Linked DNA regions of Chloroflexus aurantiacus J-10-fl. The protein of the gene in region 1 binds, or shares a complex with, the protein of each later gene. Links are inferred from orthologs where the notes say so. Each region holds a gene or a part of one and is shown in the gene's direction. Other genes may lie near its edges.

The links.
Region 2: the proteins of holB (region 1) and dnaX are in contact, whole or in part, in a cryo-EM structure (PDB 8GIZ), measured with the Escherichia coli proteins. The link is inferred for Chloroflexus aurantiacus J-10-fl from one-to-one orthologs.

The regions. Positions count from the first base shown.
Region 1 is NC_010175.1:2,656,014-2,668,103, reverse strand. What follows is about bases 6,149-8,972. They hold holB (DNA polymerase III subunit delta'), read left to right. Parts: upstream 6,149-6,961; coding sequence 6,962-7,984; downstream 7,985-8,972. Other genes in these bases: CAUR_RS10085 (DEAD/DEAH box helicase), read left to right, coding at 7,996-8,972; fabF (beta-ketoacyl-ACP synthase II), read left to right, coding at 6,149-6,877. In the rest of the region: CAUR_RS10135 (hypothetical protein), read left to right, coding at 130-708; CAUR_RS21895 (IS5 family transposase), read left to right, coding at 760-1,131; CAUR_RS10125 (IS5 family transposase), read left to right, coding at 1,038-1,565; CAUR_RS10120 (PrsW family intramembrane metalloprotease), read right to left, coding at 1,569-2,555; imidazoleglycerol-phosphate dehydratase HisB, read right to left, coding at 2,552-3,169; CAUR_RS10110 (nucleoside triphosphate pyrophosphohydrolase family protein), read right to left, coding at 3,141-3,467; CAUR_RS10105 (inositol monophosphatase family protein), read right to left, coding at 3,464-4,249; hisC (histidinol-phosphate transaminase), read right to left, coding at 4,246-5,352; more of fabF, read left to right, coding at 5,462-6,148; more of CAUR_RS10085, read left to right, coding at 8,973-12,090. UniProt on the Escherichia coli protein: Part of the beta sliding clamp loading complex, which hydrolyzes ATP to load the beta clamp onto primed DNA to form the DNA replication pre-initiation complex.
Region 2 is NC_010175.1:658,565-670,822, reverse strand. The notes cover bases 3,403-6,394. They hold dnaX (DNA polymerase III subunit gamma/tau), read left to right. Parts: upstream 3,403-3,996; coding sequence 3,997-5,793; downstream 5,794-6,394. Other genes in these bases: recR (recombination mediator RecR), read left to right, coding at 6,311-6,394; CAUR_RS02655 (YbaB/EbfC family nucleoid-associated protein), read left to right, coding at 5,929-6,231; CAUR_RS02665 (hypothetical protein), read right to left, coding at 3,403-3,872. Outside these bases: CAUR_RS02680 (sensor histidine kinase), read right to left, coding at 1-505; CAUR_RS02675 (sialidase family protein), read left to right, coding at 848-1,462; CAUR_RS02670 (McrB family protein), read right to left, coding at 1,600-3,222; more of CAUR_RS02665, read right to left, coding at 3,222-3,402; more of recR, read left to right, coding at 6,395-6,925; CAUR_RS02645 (roadblock/LC7 domain-containing protein), read left to right, coding at 7,320-7,691; CAUR_RS02640 (DUF3037 domain-containing protein), read right to left, coding at 7,686-8,114; CAUR_RS02635 (HipA family kinase), read right to left, coding at 8,095-8,871; CAUR_RS02630 (alpha-amylase family glycosyl hydrolase), read right to left, coding at 8,871-10,622; CAUR_RS02625 (uracil-DNA glycosylase), read right to left, coding at 10,661-11,347; CAUR_RS02620 (alpha/beta fold hydrolase), read left to right, coding at 11,585-12,258. UniProt on the Escherichia coli protein: Part of the beta sliding clamp loading complex, which hydrolyzes ATP to load the beta clamp onto primed DNA to form the DNA replication pre-initiation complex.

The DNA.
Region 1 (12,090 bases):
ATGCTTCCGTCCTCCACTGCTTCACAGGTAGTCCTAACCGAAAATCAACCTGTTGTACTATAGACGACGCTGATCACTTTCGGTACGATGATTTGTAGTGACATCATCCTGAAAGCTGTGAGGTCTGCCGTGACAGCCGTCATCGCCCAAACCCCTCCTCTCGATCCGCTCAACCAGATCATTACGCTGCTTGAGCAGCTTCGCAATCGTTTACCATTCGCCGAAGAGGAGCTGGTACGCCACACCCAGTTACGCGCTATTCTTGCCGAACAACAGGAACGGAGTGCGGAAGCCCTTGCTGCATGGCGTGCTGCACTGGCAACTCGCTGGGAGTGCGAGGTGCGTGCCCAGCGGCTCTATGCGCACGTGCGGCAACAGGTGATCGATGTTGTTGGCGCTGATACGCGATATTTACAACTCTTTGAACCAGACTCGGCAGCCGGTGCATTGACTGCGACCGATCTGCTGAATACTTTGCGCCGTCTGGCCGTTGTGCTGAGTTTGATGCAGCCTGTTCCTTCTTTCTGTGAACAGGCACAGGCCGACATTCAGGCTATGGCATCCGAATTGCAGGCTGCTATTCAGCACGCCGAACAGTGCGAAGAAGAGCGGCGCCGGGTGCAAGCTGAACAGCGCCTGTTGCTCGATTTGTGCCATCGTTCGTACCGCCGGACACGACAGCGGATTGCCAGTCATCTAGGCGGATGACATACTGCTAGAACCTATTTCAAAAATGTCTTCTTATGCTACAATAGTGGTATGAGCAGACATGATCTCACCGACGACCAATGGGCGGTGATCGAACCGCTTATCCCCAAGAAACCACGTGCGCGGGGTCGTCCACGCAACGACGACCGCCGGACACTGAATGGTATGCTGTATGTGCTCCACACCGGCTGTGCCTGGGCAGACCTGCCAACGGAGTACGGGTCCCCCAGCACCTGCTGGCGACGATGGCACGCGTGGTCGCAGGACGGGACGTGGGAGCGCATCTGGCGCACCCTCCTGAGCCGCCTCGCTGCCGACGGCACGCTGGACTGGGCACACGCGTTGCTGGACGGCAGCGTCGTTCCGGCAAAACAAGGGGCACTGGTGGAGGCACAACGACGGTTGGTAACGGCGCGACGGTGATGGTCGTGGTCGATGGCACTGGCGTGCCCATCGGCCTGCACGTGGATAGCGCACAACCACACGAACGCACCCTGGCTGAAGCGACGGTGCGGACCATTCGGGTACCACGCAACCGCGGCCGGCCCAGCACGCGACCACAAGAAGTGGTGGCGGATAAAGCCTACGACTGTGCCGCGTTGCGCAGCGACCTGCGTCGGCGCGGGATCACACCCACCATGCCAGCTCGTGAGCGGCGCAACCGTCAGCGGCCAAAGCGCGGGCGTCCGCTGCGTACCGGCCCAAGCTATCAGCACCGCTGGAAGGTCGAGCAGTGCTTCGCGTGGATGGACACGTATCGTCGGTTGGTGGTGCGCTATGACCGTCATCTGCATATCTACCGTGCGTTTTGTCTCGTTGCTATCATTTTGTGGTGTATTGACCGAATTTTGAAATAGGTTCTAGACTGCCGGCACTTTCGGGGCCAGTTGGGCCAGTTCGCGGCGAAGCTGGTTGATGCGGGCAATCGTGTTGCGCTCATCACCAACACCGGTTGCCAGGTGATGCTTTTTATGCGCCAGTTCTGCGCAGGCTTCGTAGAAACGACTAGCGGTGGCGTTGCGTAGCCGGTTGCGGAGCTGACCACTGAATGATTTCGCAGCATTGTAATGACCCGGTGCAATAATGCCGGCCATCACCTCTTCTGCCAGGTAGGTAGCGATGTGATGCTGCTCGCGCCGAATCTCCCAGATCACCAGGCCGAGGACAACGATCCAGAACGACCAGTCGACCAGTAACGTCAGGCCGAGTCCGGTGAGGCCAAACTCACCGGCCAGGAATACGGCCATGGTGTTGTGGAGAGCGTGCAGGCAGACAGCCAGCAGCCAACCGGCAAAGGGGGAAATGAAACGAATAAAGCGGTTCGGGTGCAGCCGCGACATCGCCAGCCCCAGGCCGATCCAGGCAGTATACACAGCGTGGCCCCATCCGCCGAGAATGACGCGCAAGATGAAGAGGGAGATTAAACCGCCAACCCCACTCTCCTGATAGCCCATGAAGTAGAGGTAGAGCAGGTTTTCAGTGGCGGCAAAGCCTAATGCGGTGATGGCGGCGTACAGCATCCCATCGAGCCGCGAGTCGAACTCTTCGGGGAAGGCGAGCATGATAATGACAACGGCAATCCCCTTCAGACTCTCCTCTACCAGCGGCGCCAGCAGGGTTGTGCCGGCAACTTCAGCAGAGGCTTCCCCAATGAAGATGGCCAGCGAGACCTGCGCCAGCCCTGTCCAGACGATGGCGCCAAGAGTTGCGACAAATGCACCCCAGATGAATGCCCCAAACAATAACCGGCGTGGCTCTTTCTCAAACCGGTCGAGCCAGTAGGCAATTGCAGCGTAGATGAATGCCGGTACAAAGCTGAGGATGGCAGCAGCGACAAACCCGATCATAGGACACCCTTCGTGCTCGGTATGGTTCCCCCTAAACGCGCATCAATGCGGGTAGCGGCATCGAGTGCCCGCCCGAACGCTTTGAACAGAGCCTCGATCTTGTGATGGTCGTTGCGCCCGTACATCACCTGTGCGTGGAGATTGAAACGACCGTTGAAGGCAACACTCTCAAACAAATGGGCCACCAGATCGGTACCGAGCTGTCCTACGCGCATTGTAACAAAATCAGCCTGTACCACACAGTACGGTCGGCCACCAAGATCGACAGCAACCAGCGCCAGTGCTTCGTCCATCGGCACAAAGCTGTGTGCGGTACGTACAATGCCGGCCCGCTCACCGAGCGCCTGATCAATGGCCCGACCCAGGCAAATACACACGTCTTCGGCAGTGTGATGCTCATCAATGTGGAGATCGCCCTGCGCCCGCACCTGAAGGTCGAACAAGCCATGGCGTGCCCACAACGTCAGCATATGGTCAAGAAAACCGATACCGGTCTGCACATCAGCCTGTCCACTACCATCGATGGTGAGGGTAAGGGTAATGTTTGTCTCACCGGTCACCCGCTCAATGGTCGCCCGCCGGATTCTATTCACTACGCTGCTGACTTCGCTCACTGCTAAATCCCTCCGGGTAACGCCGTCGCAGTTTCTCGATGTTGGCCGCCATGACGGTACTCAAGCGCACATCAAGTGCATCGCAGGCCAGAGCCGCATACCAGAGAATATCACCCAACTCTTTCAATAATTCTTCACGATTGAGTGGATGACCATGAAACAGATGTTTTTTCACGGTGTCGGCAAACTCGCCGGCCTCGCCACTCAGGCCAAGCGCCGCATTGGTCAGACGCTCACGCGGTGTCAGACCGGCAGCCAGCGTGCGCATTGCCAGTTCTTGATAGTTATCGGCGTTCATGACGACTCCTCGCCAGCAATGAGGCTTAACAGTTCGGGTAAGACATGGCGATTGCTGCCAATGCCTTCGTTGTGGTAAATGGTCGGCACACCCTGCCAGTCGGTGTAGGCACCACCAGCTTCGCTCAAAATCGGCAGCAGGGCTGCGGCATCCCAGACGTTCATTGCCGGATCGAGCGCAACTTCGGCGCGACCGGTGGCTACCAGAACGTAGCCGTAGCAATCGCCCCAGGTGCGGAACAGGCCGGCACGCTTCAGAATACGCTGAAAAGCTTCTGATCGGTTGTAGCGTTCGTAGCCGTGAGCCACCGTCCCGACGACCAGACTCTCGCGTAGGCTGGAGACAGACGACACCCGACAGGGTTGATTGTTCCAGTAACAACCCAAACCCTGCGCGGCTGCCACAGTTTCGGCCAGCGCCGGGATATGGATGACACCAAGCACAGGTTCACCTTCCCGCAACAATCCAATCAGCACTCCGTAGAGTGGCACGCCCCGCACAAAACTTTTCGTACCGTCAATCGGATCAAGCACCCAGCGGTAGGTAGCGTGTTCACTCCCGGTCAGACCATCTTCTTCACCAAGGACGGCGTGATCAGGGTAGGCCGCCTGAATAGCGGCGCGCAGATGACGCTCGGCCTCCCGATCAGCAATCGTCACCGGCGACTCATCGGCTTTGTGTTCAACAGTGATACCACGCTGAAAATAGCGCAGCGTGATCTGGCCGGCCTCGTAAGCGATCTGGCGGGCAAAGTCAAGCGTGTGGGCAAGTGATATGCTCATCGGGTCACCTCAGCAAGCATCGCGATCAGCGCATCTGTCTGGGCAGGAGTACCGACGCTGATCCGAATATAGCCATTAAGCAGCGGCGTCTGATAATGGCGCACTAACACACCGCGTCGTTCGAGCGCCAGTTTGAGTTCGCGGGCATCACGCCCTTCGACCCGACAGAGGATGAAATTCGCCACACTTGGAAAAGGGGTTAGAAACGGGAACGTATTGAGATGCTGAAACAGACGCTCACGTTCGGCGACGATAGCCTGCACCCGCGCCCGCAATTCGTCGGCGACGGCGAGTGATGCCACAGCGGCGGCCTGAGCAGCAACCGAGACATTGTACGGTTGCTTGATCTTCCAGAGTTGCTCACTCAGCCAACGCGGGAACAGGCCATAGCCTACGCGCAGCCCGGCCAGACCGGCCCATTTGCTGAATGTGCGGAGAATGGCCAGATTTGGATACCGGTCGAGCAGATCACTCGCACCGACCGGTGCGTGTTCTGGCTCAGCAAACTCAATGTACGCCTCATCAACAACCACCAGCAGTGGCAATTCAAGAATCTGGAGTAGTTCGCTGCGTGGCAGTGGGTTGCCGGTTGGGTTGTTAGGCGAGGTGAGGAAGATGGCTTTGGCACCCTGCGCTGCTGCCCGGGCAATGGCCGGTAGATCAAGACTGAAATCGGCACGGCGCGGGATACTGATCACCCGCCCACCACAGATACCGGCATCAAACCGGTACATGCCGAAGGTAGGTGGACAATCGATGATCGCATCGCCGGGACTGATAATCAGGCGTAAAACCAGGTCGATCAATTCATCGGCACCGGCTCCGCAGAGGATTTCCTCCGCTGACCGACCGGTGTAATCGGCCAGCGCCTTCCGCAGCGCCGTCTGCTCTGGGTCGGGATATATATGGTAGGTCGCAGTCGCCTGAAGTGCGGCCAGCGCTGCCGGTGCTGGGCCGTAGGGGTTTTCATTCGCATCGAGCTTGACAATCTGCGCCACCGGCAGGCCAAGGCGATCAGCCAGCACTTCTAGCGGTACAATCGGGGTATATGCTTCCAAATCGGCAATCTCAGGACGTATCAGACCGGACAGAACCGACATCATAGTAACTCCATAGTGACGAGGGAGCGCATACCAGCGAGTATGATACCACAGACACAACAGCTACGTGGTATAATTCAAGCCTTGAATAGTTGAATTGAGGGAGGAAGCAATGACCCCACGAGCACTGGATCGGCGCGCAGCGTTGCGGGCCGAACTGCTCGGTCTCGTGCGAGAGCATGTGCCCGACGAAGCTATTGAAGCGCAGATCGAAGCACTGTTGGCCGAGGTATTGGCTGAAGAACCCGTTGTCGAACCACAGCCGGTTGTAACCGATCATCTCCCCCCTGACCAGCGCATTGTGGTGACCGGTCTGGGCGTTATCTCGCCGTTTGGGGTTGGTGTTGAGCCATTTTGGGCTGGTCTCGTTGCCGGGCGCAGTGCGATTGGTCGCATCACCTTTTTCGATCCGAGTGATTATCCCTGTCAACTGGCAGGCCAGGTAAACGATTTTCATCCACAGGAGTTCATGGATGCGAAAGAGGCGCGCCGGATGTCCCGCGCCAGTCAGATGGCCGTAGCCGCTGCCCGGATGGCCCTTGACCACGCTCGCCTGCCTCTCGAACGTATGGCACGCGATGAGATCGGTGTTCTGATCGCCAGCGGGACTACCTCGATGCCCGATGTAGAACAGGCAGTCACCACACTGATCCAGCGTGGTGGCATGAAAATTAGTCCTTTCTTCATTCCGGCAGCCCTGCCGAATATGCCATCCAGCCAGGTCGCCATTCACTTCGGTTTACGCGGCTACACAACTGCGATCTGTACCGCATGTGCTGCCGGCGCGCAGGCAATCGGTGAGGCGGCAGAGATCATTCGGCGCGGCGATGCCGAAGTGATGCTGGCCGGTGGCGCCGAAGCTCCCATTACTGCCCTCAGCCTGGGTGCATTCTGTGTCATGCGCGCTTTGAGTACGCGCAGTAACCACGAGCCGACACGGGCATCGCGTCCGTTTGATGCGCTGCGCGATGGCTTTGTTCCCGGCGAAGGGGCAGCCGTGCTGGTGCTTGAACGTCTGAGCAGTGCCCAGCGACGTGGCGCGCCAATCCTGGCTGAGTTGATCGGGTATGGCGTCTCTGCCGATGCCTATCACGTTACTGCTCCCGATCCAGATGGTGAAGGGGCGGCGCTGGCAATCCGGCGGGCATTGCAACAAGCCCGACTGGCACCGCAACAGGTTGATTACATCAATGCCCACGCCACCAGTACACCGGCAGGTGACATTGCGGAAACCAGAGCGATTAAGCAGGTGTTCGGTGAATATGCATACAGTGTGCCGATCAGTTCGATCAAATCGATGATCGGGCATCTCACCGGTGCTGCCGGCGCAGTTGAGGCAGCAGCCACCATCCTGGCACTGCACCACGGTCAGATTCCACCCACCATCAACCTCGAACATCCCGATCCCGAATGCGATCTCGATTATGTGCCGAATGTTGCCCGTCAGGCAGCCATTCAGGTCGCAATCTCGAATTCGTTCGGGTTTGGCGGGGTGAATGCGGTGCTGGCCTTCCGCAAAATGCCGTGAGCGGATACAATGGTATGGATGGATCACGGCATCCGCTTGCCGTGCGATCTGTTGCCAGCCGCCTGCAAACGATGATTACCTGATATGTGGCATGTGTACGGTCACGAATGGGCCATTGAACAGCTCCGCAGTAACATCCGCAGCCAACAGGTAGCCCACGCCTACCTCTTTGCCGGGCCACAAGGACTCGGTAAATCGCTGCTGGCATTGCGCATGGCGCAGGCGTTGCTGTGCGAACGGCAGACCGGTGATCCCTGTTTGCAATGCCGTTCCTGTCGCCGTATCGATCACGGCAGCCATCCCGATGTCCGCATTGCCGGGATGGAAACCCAGGCCGCAGCCGCCAAAGCCGAAGATGCCGCTCGTCAGAAAGAGCTGAAAATTGCCACGATCCGCGAGTGGCAACGCGATCTGGCCTTGCGCCCATACGAGGCACCGCGCCGCGTGCTGATCCTCCACGACGCCGACCGCCTCAGCGAAGAGGCGGCAAATGCGATGCTGAAGACGCTGGAAGAACCACCAGATTACGCTACGCTGCTGCTGGTGGCGCATAGCAATGAGTTGCTGCCGACCATCGTCTCGCGCTGTCGGGTGCTGCGATTACGACCGTTGCCACGGGAGCAGGTAGCGAGCGCACTTCGTGATCAGGGTGCCTCCAAAGACCAGGCTGAGATACTGGCCGCCTGGAGTAACGGACGAATTGGCTGGGCCATCAATTTGTTCAACGATCCGTCGGCACAGACTGCCCGTCGTGAGTGCCTGGATGCGTTAATCGCGCTATCGTCAGCCCCGATCACGAGCGGACTGCAATGGGCTGAAGAACGGGCCAAAGAATATCGGGCCGGCGATCAGGCAACCGTCTTGATGTGGCTCGAATTGTGGCAGAGCTGGTGGCGTGACGTGATGTATGTTGCTGCCGGCTGTGATGAGGCTATCACCAACATTGATCGTCGGCCTGAATTAGCAGCCCTGGCCGGTCGGGTAACGCCCGCAACGGCGTTTGCTTTTCTCCAACAGATCATGACGGTGAGCCGGCAATTGCTGGAAAACGTCAACCCGCAACTGGCGCTTGAACACCTCGTCTTGCACATACCGCGCTCTGGCTAGCGGAGGAAGTCATGCATCATCCATCGATCTTCGCTCTCCACGCAGCAGTCATTGACGACTATCGGACATTTGTCGAGTCGTTTATCCGCATTGCTGATGATCGGATTCGGGCTTCGGTTGAGGAGAAACTTGCCCGGCAGGAACTCTGGCCAGAGCCGCTTGTTCAGCTCAGCCCAACTTACAAGATGGCGCAAACCGTCGATGATCTGGCGCGGGCCGGGATGATCAGACCGGAAACTGCTCACTTCTTTCGTACAGCCTCGAATGCACCGTTTCGTCTCTATCAACACCAGTACGAGGCGGTTGAACGCGCTGCTCGCGGCGAGAGTTTTGTGGTGACTAGCGGCACCGGTTCCGGCAAAAGCACCTGCTACTTTCTGCCCATTATTGATGATCTGCTGCGCCAGACCAAACCTGGCAGCGGCGTGCAGGCACTGATCATCTATCCGATGAACGCACTGGTCAACTCGCAAGAGCAAGCTCTGCGCCGTCTTGCCGATCAGTATCGCGTGCAGTACGGACGTGAATTCCCGATCCGCTTTGCCCGTTATACCGGTGAAACCAGCGAAGAACTGCGACAAGAACTCCGCCGTAACCCACCCCACATTCTGCTGACCAACTATGTCATGGCAGAGTTGATGCTGGTGCGCCCTGACGACCAGAAGCTGATCGGCGAGACGATGAAGGGGTTGCGCTTCCTGGTTTTCGACGAACTGCACACCTACCGTGGCCGCCAGGGCGCCGATGTTGCAATGCTGATCCGTCGCCTCAAACAGCGCTGCGCCGCTCCCGACATTCGCCATATCGGGACATCGGCAACGATGGTAGCCGGCTCAGAGGCATCTGCCGAAGAGCGACGGCGAGTGGTGGCCGAATTCGCTTCTCGTTTCTTTGCCCATCCGATCAGCGCCGATCAGGTGATTGAAGAGACCCTTGAGCCACTGACGATTGGTGGTCAACCGACGGAAGCCGAGTTACGCACCGCCTTGACCGAACCCCTCCCGGCAGGCGACAATCTGCTGCGCTGGGAAGCGTTGCGCCGCCATCCACTTGCCCGCTGGCTCGAATACGCCCTGGGCATCCAGACCGATACCGATGGCCGGCTGGTACGTCGCCCGCCGCGTACCTTGAGCGATGCGGCCAGTGAACTGGCTGTAATGACCGGCTGCACTCCCGAAGAGAGCCGCAAGGCGATCCAGCGCATGCTGGAAGAGGGTAGTGCCATTCAGCGCTCTGACGGTCGCCGGGCGTTTGCCTTTAAGTTACACCAGTTTATCGCCCAAAGTCACCGGGTGTATGCCAGCCTGGAAGATCGCCAGACCCGCCAGATTCAGCTCGAAGGCGTGCTGCGCAATCAACAGGACAAGCTCATGTTCCCTCTTGTCTTCTGCCGTCATTGTGGTCAGGAGTATTACGATATTGTGTTGAAAGAGAAACGGCAGGCAGTCCCACTCCTTGACTTACGGATGTATGAGGACGACCGCAGCGCCCGTCAGGGATATTTAATGCTGGCTCACGAATCTGATGACTGGAGCGAGGAAAAACTACCTGACGAGTGGTTTAATGCCAGGGGCCTGTTGGACAAGAAATGGAAATCGCGGGTACCGAGAAAGATGTGGGTGCAGCCTGACGGTAATTGTAGCGAGTATCCACTTCCCAACAGCCAGCCCATGTGGTTTCAAGAGCGGCCCTTTACCATTTGCCTGAATTGTGGTGAATGGTATGACGGACGGGCGACAGAGTATACCAAACTCAGCACCCTCTCCAGCGAGAATGTATCAAGTGCGACTTCAATCCTCGCCATTTCGCTGTTGCAGCACGCGCAACGTACCGGAGCTGCCAGCGACCGCTTGCTCTCGTTTGTTGACAACCGTCAGGACGCCGCGTTGCAGGCCGGTCACTTTAACGACCTCATCCATATTGCTGTAATCCGGGCAGCACTGGTGGAAGCGTTACAAACCCATGGTGAACTGAGAGACAGTAACGTTGCGGAAGAGGTTGTCAAATATACCACTCTACAGCTCTCCGACATTGCCAGGAATAGTGAGCTGCGTAGTAATGCGCCAATGGCAAAGGAGGTATGGAAGACCTTCACCGATCTGGTGGAATACTGGCTGTACGAAGACCTGCAACGCGGCTGGCGCAGCATCGTTCAACCCAATCTTGAGCAACTCAAGCTGCTCAAGATTGCTTACACCGGACTCGATGAATTTTGCACTGACAACGCAATCTGGCAGGGTGTGTTGCAGCGCGTCCCGGTGGATCAACGAACGACAATTGTGAACATGGTGCTTGATGCTATGCGGCAGCGGCGGGCAATCAGTGCGCGCTGGTTGCAAGAAGAGAACCAGGGTGAGCTGACCAGACGGATAACGAATCACTTGAATGAATTTTGGGGATTTGATGCTGACGATGCGAGCGGTCTCCAGCCTGCAACCTGTGCCGTAGTACGCGGACAGTCCAGCAAGCCGGTTAATGGCATCTCGCTCGGCCCCCGTAGCCGCCTTGGACGGGACATTCGCAAGAAGCTCAATCTGCAACCAGATGAATACATCACGTTGATGAAAGCACTCCTTGATGAGCTGGCAGGGTATGGACTGGTCGTCCGCCTGGAGCCAATCGCCGATCACCAGCGCTTTCAGCTCAACGCAGCCTGTCTACGCTGGTGCAAGGGTGATGGTCTACAACTAATGTCGGCAGATCACCCATCCTCAGATCAGAACGGTGTGCAAAAGGATCGATCCAATCGCTTCTTCCGTCAGTTCTACCTGCAAAAGGCGCAATCACTGGCCTCGTTGGAAGCTCGCGAGCATACAGCGCAGGTGGTGGCACCGGGTGAACGCGAGCGTCGTGAGAAGCGCTTTCGCTGGACAGAAGCGGAACGAAACGATCCAGGCATCAATCGGCCTCTCCCCTTCCTGGTCTGTTCACCAACGATGGAACTGGGCATTGACATCGCCGACCTGGAACTGGTACATCTGCGCAATGTGCCACCAACCCCGGCCAACTACGCTCAGCGTAGTGGACGGGCCGGACGCCAGGGCCAGCCGGGGTTGATTATCACCTACTGTCGTGCCAACCGTCCCCACGACCAGTACTTCTTTCGCCGCCGCCACGAGATGGTAGCCGGTAGTGTCCAGGCACCGCGCATTGATCTGACGAGTGAGGCGTTGGTACGTGCCCATCTGCACGCGATCTGGCTGGCCGCAGTCCGCCTACCGCTGGGGCATTCGATTGGCGATATAATTGATCTCGATAAGCAAGACCTGCCCCTCACCCCAAACACGCTCCACCAGATTCGGCTATCACCGGCACGCCTGCGTGACGTGCGCGAACAGATTGAGTCGGCGCTGTTGAGCGATGATCTCAGACGGATCGCACCGTGGTACAGTGAACGCTGGCTGGAAGATGCCCTCAACGAAGCACCAGAGCGATTTGATCGAGCGTTTGATCGCTGGCGCGAATTGTACCGCATCGCCATGCGGCAATCAACTGAAGCGAACAATCTCTTGTATAGCCGCGATAAAAAAGTGCAGGATCAAGGCAAACGGCTCCTGGATGAAGCACTGCGCCAGCGCAACCTGCTCCTGCAAGACAATGTTGCCAGCGAGGAGAGCGATTTCTACCCCTACCGCTACCTGGCTACCGAAGGCTTCCTGCCCGGCTACAACTTCCCGGCGCTGCCGGTGCGTGCGTGGATCAAACGTGGTGATGGTGAGTTCATCCCGCGCCCACGGGTGCTCGGACTACGCGAATTCGCGCCGCACAACTACATCTACCACGAAGGCGCCAAATGGGAAGTGGTCAGTTTTCGCACTGCGGCTGATGGCCTGCACAATCGCCGCTCAGCACGCAAACTCTGCTACACGTGCGGAACATTTACCGATCCCGGTGATGATCGCTGTCCGGTGTGCGAAACGCTGTTCGATGGTGAGAACAGCTACCTGGCGACCCTGCTCGATATGCCGAATGTGACAACCCGGCGCCGTGAGCGTATCACGTCTGAAGAGGAAGAACGGCGGCGGCGCGGCTTTGATATTCTGACCACCTTCCGTTTTGCGCCCAACAATGCCCATCAGATGAAGGCGCATATTGTCAACGCCACC
Region 2 (12,258 bases), 2.0 Mb from region 1 along the record:
GCAGACACTGCTGTCCATCCTCGTCGAGGCGCTGGATGTGGAAGCGGAGGAGAAGCTGACTATACCCATCAATAACACGTAGTGGCGCTTTCAGATCATGCGAGATAGTTGCTGTGAAGGTTTCTAGTTCCTGATTAAGTTCACTTAATGCCTGGTTGGCCATCTGTAAGGGTGCTGTACGCTCCATGATGCGCTGTTCGAGCGAGGCATTTAACTCTTGCAAGGCAGCATTCGCTGCCCGGAGTTCATCATTGATCCGCTGCTGGTGTTTCATCGTTCGCCAGCGCTCAATCCCCAGCCAGCCTGCCGTCAGCAGCACGAAGAACCAGCCTTTGATCGTTTGCCAGTTCGTCAATTCGTCTATATTCACGATAATAGCAACCAGCAACCGATCCGAAAAGAGTACCCACGAACCGGCAATCAGCAGGTACCAACCGGTCAGACGAATTGCGCTCGCTATCGGTTCGTTGGTACGCCAGAAATGGCGAATTGATGCAAACGACATATCTCTATCCCAGAGAGTGTATGCAATGCGAATAGGTCGTGGAGTCATCTGACGGGGATGTGCTCTTGTACGAGCTACTTTTCTTATCATATCACACTAAAATTGATTATGCTATGCTACAATCGCCGACGTAGATCATCGTCGTAGTTGGCATAGCTGTTTATCTGTCCGGGGAATCCGTTATGCGTGTTGTCTGATGCGGTAAGATAGTAATGGTTCGTAGCACAACATATATACCGAAAAAGACGAGTGCAGTACTCGCAATGTATCGATACATACAGTGGCCGAAGAAAGGCGGCCTTCCGAGCGTGCAGGTGCAGCAGGTTCGGTAAATCAGGCGACATGGCAAAAGCAGGAGTGCTATACGTTGGCACCGACAATGGTCTTTACATCTTCAGCGATCCAGGCGGCACGGGACGCTGGCGGCTGTTGCCTGATGTTGCGCTGGCCAATGAGCAGATTATCGGCCTGGTAGCAGCCGACTCGCAGAGCCTGGTGGTGGCAACCAAACAGGCGTTTCAACGTAGCGATGATGGTGGTCGGCAGTGGCAAGAAGCCGATGCTGAAGATCGCATGTTGTTCAATTTTCTGAACAGTCAGCGGGTGCCGGTAGCCACAGTGCAGGGTATGGGGGTGTGGCGTCATTCAGAACCGCCGCTGTCCGATTGTTCACTGCTGGCTGTGCTCTCCGGAAAGCAAGAGGTGCTGCTGGCGGTAACCGCTGAAGGAAAGCGCATGCTACGCAGTGATGATGGTGGTAAGACCTGGCAGGATGTGTCGGTGACGTTTCAGGGGCGGCTGAGTGCCTTCGCTCCGAGTAGCTATCATATCGATGTGGTTTGGGCCGGAACCGACACAGGTCAAATTTTGCGCAGCGATGATCGGGGCCGCTCGTGGCAACATGTCGGCAATGTGCCCCATGCGGTGCGCTGTCTGGCTGCCGTGCGCGTGGCGTAAGCTTGTCGGTTCTTTGGCCGATACAGTGTTATGGTAATCACTAGAAGTAGCACAGGCCGCGGCCTGTGCTACTTCAGTCGTTCTGGCCTTCCCCCCACTGTTGTCGTTCCACTCACCGATCAGGGATTCTGGTTTTCCTAGTATCCATAAAAGTCGGTATATCCCTCCCGCTCAAGGCGAGCCATCATCTGGGCCAGACGCTCGGCACTTCGCGAGAGGCGCCCTGCGCAAATCGCATGTAAGCCGTTGAGTGCCTGTCGGAAGCGCGGGGAGTCCTCACCGCGCAAGCGCGGTAGCAGGCGCTGCAGAATCTGAAGATCGAGTGCTTCTAAAACGTTCATATCTGTTGCCTGCCCAACGAAGCCAAGTATCTCGCGCAAGGCGCGGTAACCTGCCGGCTTTCCGGCAGCAGTCAGGTGGTGCTGGATGTCGCTCAATATCTGCCAGACCTGATCGTTTGCTATCGGATACTGTGAGCGCAAGGCAGCCATATCGACCGTTCCTAATTCGATTAAGTTGGCGCGGTCGAGCACTTTATCACTCAGCGCAAACGTGCTTTCATCGACATTGATTGTTCCGATAAGGCGTAGATTGATCGGTAAACGAATGGGGTTGCGTACCACACCACCACCGGCTAATGGTGTCTCCGCCAGGGGTGTGCCCAGATCGATCAATCCCTCTACCGCCTCCATTGCTGACAGGATTGGCGCCAGGTAGTATTCGGGCCGTGCCAGGTTCATCTCATCGAGGCAGACAATATAGGTTTGATCCGGATCAGCAGCCGCTTTCAAGAGAAAGTTTAAGAATGGCGTAGGCTGGTAGAGGCCGGTCAGCGAGTTGTAGTAGCCGAGGAGATCGCGGGCACTATGCCAGTCGGGTTGTACTGCAACCAGAAGATAACAGGGGTTCGGCTGCCCTTCACCAATGCCAATCAGGGCATCGGCGTAAAGGCGCGTCAGCCAGGTCTTGCCGCTCCCGCTCGGCCCGGCCAGGATGACCAGCGGTCGGGCCTGTACTGCAAGATGAAAAGCGTGCAGTGTACGTTCGTCAATAATCATACCGCGCCGCTTAATCGACATAACGATCTGCGCTACTGATGGCGCGCCTGTCAGATAACGAGCTGGTGTTTCACGTAAGGTATTTGTCGTTGCCAGATCGATTTCGGCTTGCTCCATCAACGCTTCATTGAGTGGTAGCAGTGCACAAATGTCGTCGATCAGGCGTTCTGCTGTCGGGAGCGCATTCCAGTCGTAGACGAACCCTGCCCACAGGTAGTGTGCTCGACTGTTGAGATAATGGTCGATCCAGCGCATCCCTGTCATCGGCGGGCGGCGACCGGCAAAACGAGCCTGACCCTCGTGTTCGATTCGATCAATCAGTGCCTCCCACACCGGACGCGCCTGACTCCAGAGGTGGGCAAGTTGTGGCCGGCGTACACCCCACAATTGCAACCCAACAGTGACGGTCCGCTCGATTCCGCTGACCGTGAGCATGACACCGGCCCCACGTGGCGGTCGGTCAAAAGCAAACCAGTAGTCGGTGATGGGATCGCGCCGACCACCACCGCGATCAATTGCCCGCCGTGATTTAAAACTCAATTCGTACAGCGGCCATTGTTGTGGCAAGAGCGCCGCTGCACGCTCTGCGGCGCGATTGGCCAGTACCAGCATCTCAGGGTGTAACAGGCGTTGCACAGCCTGCCAGCGTTCAGAAACGCCGGGTTGTAACAATGCATGCAATGCAGCAGAAGAGAACGGCATCAGGCAGTTGGTGGGCGTAAGTAGAGCTGCGGATCAAGCCCTGATTCATTTTGACCGGCATGGAAGACGATTGTGAGCCGTGGCAACATCTCGCGTAATTCAATAGCCAGAGCAATTGCAGCCTCCTCGACCAGATCACGGTCAAGGCGGAGGATCGGAAACTGGCGAGTAACGGTCAGTTGTGCCAGGACTGGTTCCTGATTGACGCTGTACTGTATCGTAGCGTTGATATCGAGATTTTGCTCGATGTCGGGTTGGTCCGCGAAGAGATCAATCACCTTCTTTGTCAGGGCTGATGCATCTGCTGTCGCTTGCTCGGCATGACTCAGTGGTAAGTGGTAGGTCAGCTCAAATCCCAGCAGATTTCGCGTATCGATTGGTTGACCAACCAGTTGATTGAAGGTTTCAATCATCGCCTGACCGTGTAAAGAGATGACGGTGAGTTCTGCCGGCCATTGCAGGCTGATCACTGCCCGTAAGGGCAGCCGTACCCAGGGGCCACGTTTATCTATGTTTGGCGGGAAGCACGTAACGTGCAGGCTTCGCCCCAACGTGTGTGCGTCTATTAACTCTTGGGTATGGACAATATTGATCTGTTGGTGCTCAAGCTCTTCGATCAGAACTGAGATAAGTTGCTCATAGGTGAGCATAAAAGCCCTCTGTAGCAGATCGACAATACCTGTATCTCGATTATACCACTCTCGGCGCGGAAGTGGGGTACCTCCTCTGGTATAATACGAGATGCTGTGCGGGTCAAGATCATCGGAAAGCGTAATGGCAGTTCAGTCGCTCTATCGAAAATGGCGTTCACAGACCTTTGCTGAGCTGGTCGGGCAGGAGCATGTCGTACAGACGCTCCGCAATGCGATTGCCGAAGATCGGGTTGGCCATGCCTACCTGTTTACCGGCCCCCGTGGTGTTGGGAAGACGACCATGGCTCGCCTGCTTGCCAAAGCAGTGAATTGTCTTAACCCCGATCCCACCGCTCGACCGTGCGGCGTGTGCGAGATGTGTGCTGCCATTGCTGAAGGGCGTGCAGTTGATGTGATCGAGATGGATGCCGCTTCCCACACCAGTGTGGAAGATGCGCGCGAGATTATCGAGCGGGTGCAGTTTCGACCAGCCGAAGCTCGCATGAAGGTCTACATTATCGACGAGACCCACATGCTCTCGACAGCAGCGTTCAATGCCTTGCTGAAAACGCTGGAAGAGCCACCCGATCATGCCCTCTTTATCCTTGCAACCACCGAAGTTCATAAGGTTCCCGCCACGATTCTGTCACGCTGCCAGCGCTTTACCTTCGTTCGCCATAGTGTTTCGGCAATGGCCGCTCATCTCCGCCGGATTGCAGCGGCAGAAGGAATTGTGCTGGCCGATGGTGTGCCTGAAGCAATTGCGCGCGCTGCCACCGGCAGTATGCGTGATGCGCTCGGTATTCTCGAGCAACTGGCTTCGTTTGTCGAAGGCCCGATCACGCTACCACAGGTGCAAAGCCTGCTTGGGATGACGGCAGCGGCTGAAGTTGATGCGTTGATCACGGCTCTTGTCAATCACGATCTGACAGCAGCGCTGCGCGCAGTGCATGGGGTTGCCAATCAGGGGGCTGATGTGCGTCAGTTTACCCGCGATCTGGTGGAACGTCTGCGCGCAGTGATGGTGCTGAAGGCGACCGGTGATCGCACACTGCTTGATTTGAGCGATGACGAAGTGGCGCTCTTGGGGCAATGGGTGCAGCAGGCCGATATGGCTGCGTTGGTACATTGGGTGAAGCTGTTTAGCAATCTCGATGCACAGTTACGTACAACACCCTATGGTCAGTTACCGCTCGAAGTGGCAGTCGTTGAAGCGTTGCTGGTGCCACCACCGGTTGCGCAACCTGCCTCTTCATCTGCGTCACGTTCCGCTTCATTGGCAGGACGTACCCCTACCAGCCGTCCCAGTGCTGCTGTACCGGCAATCGTTCCGCAAACCGAACCCGTTCGCGCCCCGGCACATCCCGAACCAGTGCCGCCCAGCGTTGTTGCGCCGCCGCCACCTCCAGTACCCGAACCGGTATCTGCATCCGGCAGTGAAGTACCGTCGGATGTCACACCTGTCTCCGATCCACCACCGCCACCGCCAGAGGCATGGGCAGCGACCCGCCAGATGCGTCCGCCTGCCGATCCTGCTGTTGCTCGTGCTGCCGATGCTGATATGTCGGTGCTTGAACAGCTTGAGGCGATCTGGGAAGATTTCAAGCGTGATGTTCGTCCGCGCAGTCCGACGGTGCAGGCGTTGCTCAATAGTGCGCGTCCGTATGATGTCGAAGGCAATACTATCGTGCTGCTGGTGACATCCTCGTTCCATAAAGAACGCCTGGAAGAACCGAAGAATCGGTCGCTTCTCGAAGATTTATTGCGTCGTCGTTTGGGGAAGACCTACGCGGTACGCTGTACCATCGAGGAAAAATCGGTTGAACCCACCGATCTGCGTGGGAAAATTCGCGAAGCTCGTAAAGATGAACTGGTTCGTGCTGCATTGAATATCTTCGATGCCCATATTGTAGATATCGAACCGCTCGATCCTGAATAATGTTTGCGGGATAGCTGTACAATTGTGTAGCAGTGTGGTACTCTACCCATATCTACGCTCACATGTCTTCGCCGGCTTCACGTGTTCTGGTACAGGCAATTGCAATATTAAGGTGAATAGAAGGGAGTCTGTCTGATGAATCAGCGTCAGCTCATGCAAATGGCTCAACAGATGCAACGCCAGATGCAGAAGGTGCAGGAAGAACTGGCTGCCACCATTGTCGAAGGTACGGCTGGTGGTGGTGCGATCACGGTCAAAATGAACGGTCATCGCGAAGTGCAATCGATCACGATTTCGCCAGAGGTTGTCGATCCTGATGATGTTGAGATGTTGCAGGATCTGTTGTTAGTTGCGATCAATGACGCCTCGCGCAAAGCGCAGCAGTTGGCCGAAGAGCGTATGCAGCCGTTGACTGGTGGTCTCAAGGGGTTGTTCTAAACCGGCATTGTCGTCCTGGTGATGAGGGGAATGCGTCGGCATTGCGCATTGTCACCGACGAATCTGTGGTGGAGATGATATGACCGTTCGCACGGATCAATTGATTGCCGCACCGGTGGCTCGTCTAATCGAGGAATTTGCCAAACTGCCCGGTATCGGCCCAAAGACGGCGTCACGTCTGACCTTTTATCTCTTACGGGCTGAACCAAAACAGGCGCTGGCGCTGGCGCAAGCTATTCTCGATGTGAAAGAACAGGTTGGCTACTGCCGACGCTGTTTTAACATCACCGTGGGTGAGCTGTGTGCAATTTGTCTCGATCCGTCGCGCGATCAAACCAAAATCTGTGTGGTTGAAGAGCCGCTCGATGTGCTGGCTATCGAGCGCACCGGTGCCTACCGCGGTCTGTATCATGTCCTCCACGGCCACATTGCTCCGCTCGAAGGTATCTATCGCGAAGATCTCAAGATTGAAGAGCTACTCGCGCGGGTTCGCTCCGAACCTGTTCAGGAAGTGATCCTTGCCACAAACCCCAATACCGAGGGTGAGGCCACCGCCTTTCTGCTGCTTCGCGACCTCGCACCTCTTGGTGTACGGGTGACCCGGCCAGCACGGGGGTTGCCGACCGGTGGCGATCTCGAATGGGCCGATCCGGAAACGCTTGGCTCCGCCTTTGAAGGACGACGTGAGTTGTAAGCCGGTGCCTGGGTTAGTATTGCCAAATGTCCTTCCTTCCTGTCGAAAGCCAAAAAAGGTACTTCCTCCCCCTCAACGGAGGGATGTCAGGGGGGGCGTCCTCCGCCAGCGGGGAAATCCCAGGCGCACATTTTCTCTCCCCAACGGGGAGAGGTCAGGAGAGGGGCGTCCTCCGCCAGCGGGGAAATCCCAGGCGCACATTTTCTCTCCCCAACGGGGGGAGGTCAGGAGGGGGGCGTCCTCCGCCAGCGGGGAAATCCCAGGCGCATATTTCCTCCCCCCAGCGGGGGGGCAGGAGGGGGGCGTCCTCCCTCCCCATCGGGGGGATGCCAGGGAAGGGGCTACAACAACCGAAATACTCTTTCAGCAAGCCTGTTAATTGCAGTAAACCTGTATGAATGTCAATACCATTTTGAATGAAGCTATTACCGGCGTGAAAGGCGCGCAGTTCGCCGGCATCATCGGTACCGATGGTCTGAGTGTGGCAATTGCCTACCATCCAGGTGCTGCCGAACTCGACTTCGATATCGAACTGGCCGAACTTGAACTGGCCGATTTAGCCTCGCGGGCAGCGGCAGCGGCTGATCGGATCGGGGTTGGTTATGTGCGCGATCTGGTTCTCGAAACCGATGCGCTCTTGATGCTGGCTTCGCAAATTATTCCCGGCTACTACGGTATCCTTGGGGTGCTGAGCGAAACTGCAAATCTGGGTAAGGCCCGCTTTGCCCTCCAGGCAATGATCGAGCGGGTACGGGTTGAGTTATAAAGCGCCTGCCTCGTGAGCGCGTTCGTCAATCGCCTGACCCGGCAAGACGACCATCTGCTGAAAGATATGGTCGAGCATCACCTGTGGAGCATCGCACAAGCCGCAGTGCACTGCTGACGGCTGGATCATTGTACTGCGCGTTGCCGTCAGCCAGCGAAAGCGCTCGTAAATCGGCAATTCGCCAATCGGCCCGGCTCCAGCACCACCGGCACACACCATTTCAAACGCCGCCAGTTGCTCGTGCACCGGCGCCAGGTCGAGATCAGGCCAGAGAGCGGCAATCCGTGCCTCGTTGAGATGAATCCGTATCCCCAAAAAGCGATGTTGCCGACACAACAACACCACCCCAATGTTGATCTGCTCACCACGCTCTACCCGTGGCACCAGGCGCAGTAATGCATATTCAAAGGCGCTCGTGGACATCGATAGCCTCCTGTACGAATGCGCGCGGTGCAGCGAGTCGTAGACTCAAATATTCAACATAGGCTGCACGGTGGTCTTCTACTGAGGAAAACCGCTGGTCAATAAGCCATTCATCGGGGACGTTCGCCACAATGCGCCAGAGCAGATCTGTGTTGATATGATCTGCCAGTTCACGGTCGGCTGCTTCCAGATCGCTGGCCGCTGCTATCAACACATGATCGCGAATCTGGCTGAAGGGTTTGCGAGCGTGATTCTGGTAATCATTCCAGGTGTAATGAATGTACAGCGCTGCACCGTGGTCGATCAAGAAGAGCCGGCGGTGCCACCAGAGGAGATTGGTGTTGCGGGGCGTGCGATCAACATTGGTGATGAAGGCATCAAACCAGACGATAAGTGACGCCAGTTTACGGTCAAGTGCACGGACAGATGTCGGATCAAATGCCAGCGCACCGGGCAGGAAATCAACGGCTAGATTCAATCCGGCGCTGGCTGTAATCAGGTCTTGAATCTCACCATCCGGTTCGTTGCGTCCCAACGCCGGATCGATCTCAATCAACACCAGCTCTGGAACGGGCAGGCCAAGCGCACGCGCCAGTTCACCACAGATCAGCTCGGCAACCAGCACTTTTGGCCCCTGTCCTGCCCCGCGAAACTTTACGACGTACAGGCCATCATCATCGGCTTCGACAATCGCCGGTAATGAACCGCCTTCACGCAACGGTGTGACATAACGAGTTGCAGTTACTTTTCGTAACATTAGCGCTCCAACCTGAATATGTATCCGGTTTGAGCCGGTATTTCGATCCCCGGTTGATACTCCACGATACGCCCGTCGGCGATGGTAAGCGGCACCGGCGGTGCCGGTGGCGTGCCGAAGAGTGCGGTCACCTGGTAGGTGCCTGCCGGCAGGTCGCTCTCACCTGATGATAGTGTAAACGGTGGCGTGGGTACTTTGTCAAAATTAATCACCACCAAAACCATGTCTTCACCACTGCGCCTGATGTACGCGGCGACACTGGCACCGTTAGCAGTTAACGGCCAGAAATCACCGGTCGCCAGTGCCGGTGTATTCACGTGGAGATGAATTAACTGCCGGTAGGTGTTGAGCAGCGATTCGGGATCCTGGTCTTGTAACATCACATTCTTGACCGGGTAATCGCTCTGCGGCTGCTGCCAGGGAATACCGGCTGAGAATCCGCCAAACTCCTCCTTCGTCCACTGCATTGGGGTGCGAATACGCTCATCCGGTTTCACCCCCAGCATGCCGATCTCTTCACCATAATAGATGAAGGGCAGTCCCGGCATGGTCAGCAGAGCCAGCGCAGCCAGTTTTGCCTTCGCCACGTCATCACCCAACACCGACATCACGCGGTTCTGGTCGTGATTGGTCAGGAAGGGTGCCCAGCGTTGATAGGGTAGTTTTGTGTAGGCATCCTGCACCGCCTGCATAAACAATCGCGATAGACCGGTGTTGGCCGCGCCGCGAATCTGATTGGCGACTTCAAACTCGAAATAGTAATCGAGCTGGTCAGGATAGTACGGTGCCAGCGTGCGCGGGTTGCCGTTGAAGACTTCGCCAATCGTGAAGGTTCCGGGTAGTTCCCGGTCGAGAAAACGTCGAAACTCGCGCAACCATTCAAAGGTCTCGACGGTGTCTTCCTGGAGAGTGTAATATTCGATCAGATGCTTGATCGCGTCGAGACGGAAGCCGGCAACCCCCATCTCTTCAACCCAAAAGCGAGCAATCTTGTAGGCTTCGGCAGTGACTGCCGGATTGCGATAGTTGAGATCGGGCATACCACCCCAGAACACGCCGTAATAATATTCATCACGAATGGGTGATTTGTGCCAGACCACATTGTTGCCGAATGGGCCACGATAGCCAGGGTCAATCGCCGACCACAAATACCAGTCGCGGTACGGTGAGTTGGGGTCGCGTAATGCCTCTTGAAACCACGGGTGTTGGGTACTGGTATGGTTCAGTACTAAATCGATGATGATTTTAATCCCGCGCCGTTCCGCTTCGGCAACCAGACGCTTGAAATCCTCATTGGTGCCGTAGTCGCGTTCGACCGTGTAATAGTCAATCGTGTCGTAGCCGTGATAACTGGCAGCTTCGGCGACCGGCATCAGCCAGATACAATTGATGCCCAGATCGGTGGTCGTGTTGGGATCGCCATCATTGAGATAGTCAAGTTTGGCGATAATGCCGTTCAGATCACCGTTGCCGTCGCCGTCGCTATCGTAAAACGAGCGCACGAAAATTTCATAACAGACAGCCCCATCCCACCAGCCGGCTTCAAGCGGAAAAGGTGTGGCCGTAGGGCCGGGCGTTATACGCGGCGGCAAGGTTGGCAGGCGCGGATCACGGGTTGGCGTTGGCGGACGCGAATTGGTCGGGGTGCCGGCTACGGTGGGCGATGCAGCCGGTGCGGTTGGCCCGGCTGCTGGCGCACCACAGGCAACGAGTACACTGATGGTAAGCAGGGTAACAATTATTCGATGCATAGGAAACCGTTTCTTTGTCAATTAATGCGTTTGTTGCATTATACCGGATTTTGCGCAGGTGTTGACTCGTCACTCTGCATGAACAGACGACGCAACCCTGCGGCAAACATCTGCGCCCCACCCTGGGCTGGATGGCGGACTACGGCATGGACAATACCGAGGCGGGAGAGCGCCTGATCGGCGATACGCCCCATCGCCACTACCGGGCAACGAGGAAAAAGCAGGCAAAACCGCAACAGGAAGGGCAAGCCAAGCATCACTTCACGCTGAAGTGGGGTGCGATTGCTCTGCGGTTGGCCAGGTCGGTGCGGATGCAGCGGAAACGCATTCCAACCGACTGCAAAGCGATTCAGCGCTTGTAGCTCACGATACACAATGGTTGCCGTTTGCTCCCGCGAGATGCGACCATCGGTTGTTGCCAGGGCAAACCCACGAGTGGTGCCAAACTGACCCGGTGGGTCAACTCCGGCTAACAGAATCTGTTCACTGGTAAAAGGCACGCCGGTGCGACGAGCACCATTGTAACCGGGTGCCTCGCCAATCAGCAACAGATCAGGGCCGCGTTCTAACGCCAGCGTGAGGGCCAGAACCAGATTGTTTCGCCGAATAGCATTGCCGTGCGCCTCCTGCTCATCGGCAGCCTGATGAGCATACATATTCACCGTGTGAGGCGGGGCTGCCATTGCGGCCAGATCATTGACAAGGTTGTGAATGATTGATGACATATCGTTTTTTGTCGCGATAAATGGCTTGACGTCAGATCATACATGCAGGCAGCAGGCACTCTTGCAGATTATTTCCCTGTGCACATAGTGTTCGTAGTCACAATCGTCAGACTATCGGGTAATCGTTACGTGGATGCCATCCATCATCATACAGCCTTTCAACGCTGGATGAGACAAATGTCAATGCCTGTAACTGTCTGGGATTATAGTGGATATTGCAAACAGAGGAGGTTTGTCATGTCAACATCTTCAACACTCTGGGAAATTGAAAGTCCACTCGGTCCGGTCGCCTTTCGGGTTTCCGGGCAGGGGCGTCCTCTGATCTTTATCCACGGCTGGGGTGCTTCCAGCCGTTACTGGCAGGCGGCACCAGCGTTCTTACCCAACCGGCGCCTGATCGCAATTGACCTTCCCGGTTGTGGCGCATCTCCGGCACCGCTCGAACCGGTTTCTCTGGAGTCGTCTGCGCGGGCGGTGCTGGCAGTGGCCGATGCTCTGGATATTGATCGATTTGCATTAGTGGGCCATTCTCTCGGCGCCGCAGTGGCGCTTGCTGTCGCTGGTCTGGCCGGTGCACGGGTAGAGCGTCTCGGCCTGGTGAGTTTTGGGATTGGCGCTAACCTGTACGAGGATGCACTGGTCACGCTGGCCGGCGCACAGTGGCAGGTGGCTGCGGCTTACTGGCGACCATTGCTGGTATGGTGGCGTCCCTGGTGGGAATATACCTCTACCTGGCGACAGGCACTCTGGGCATTGCCACCAACGCCGGACCTCCTGGCGCGACCGCTGGTGCGACAACCGCTTGACCGTTCATTGCTGGCGCAAGGCATTGCCGATCTGGCGGCAATGGATCCGCTGGTAGCTATCGAGACCGCAGCCATTATGGGACATCCCCGTCTGAAACGACTATT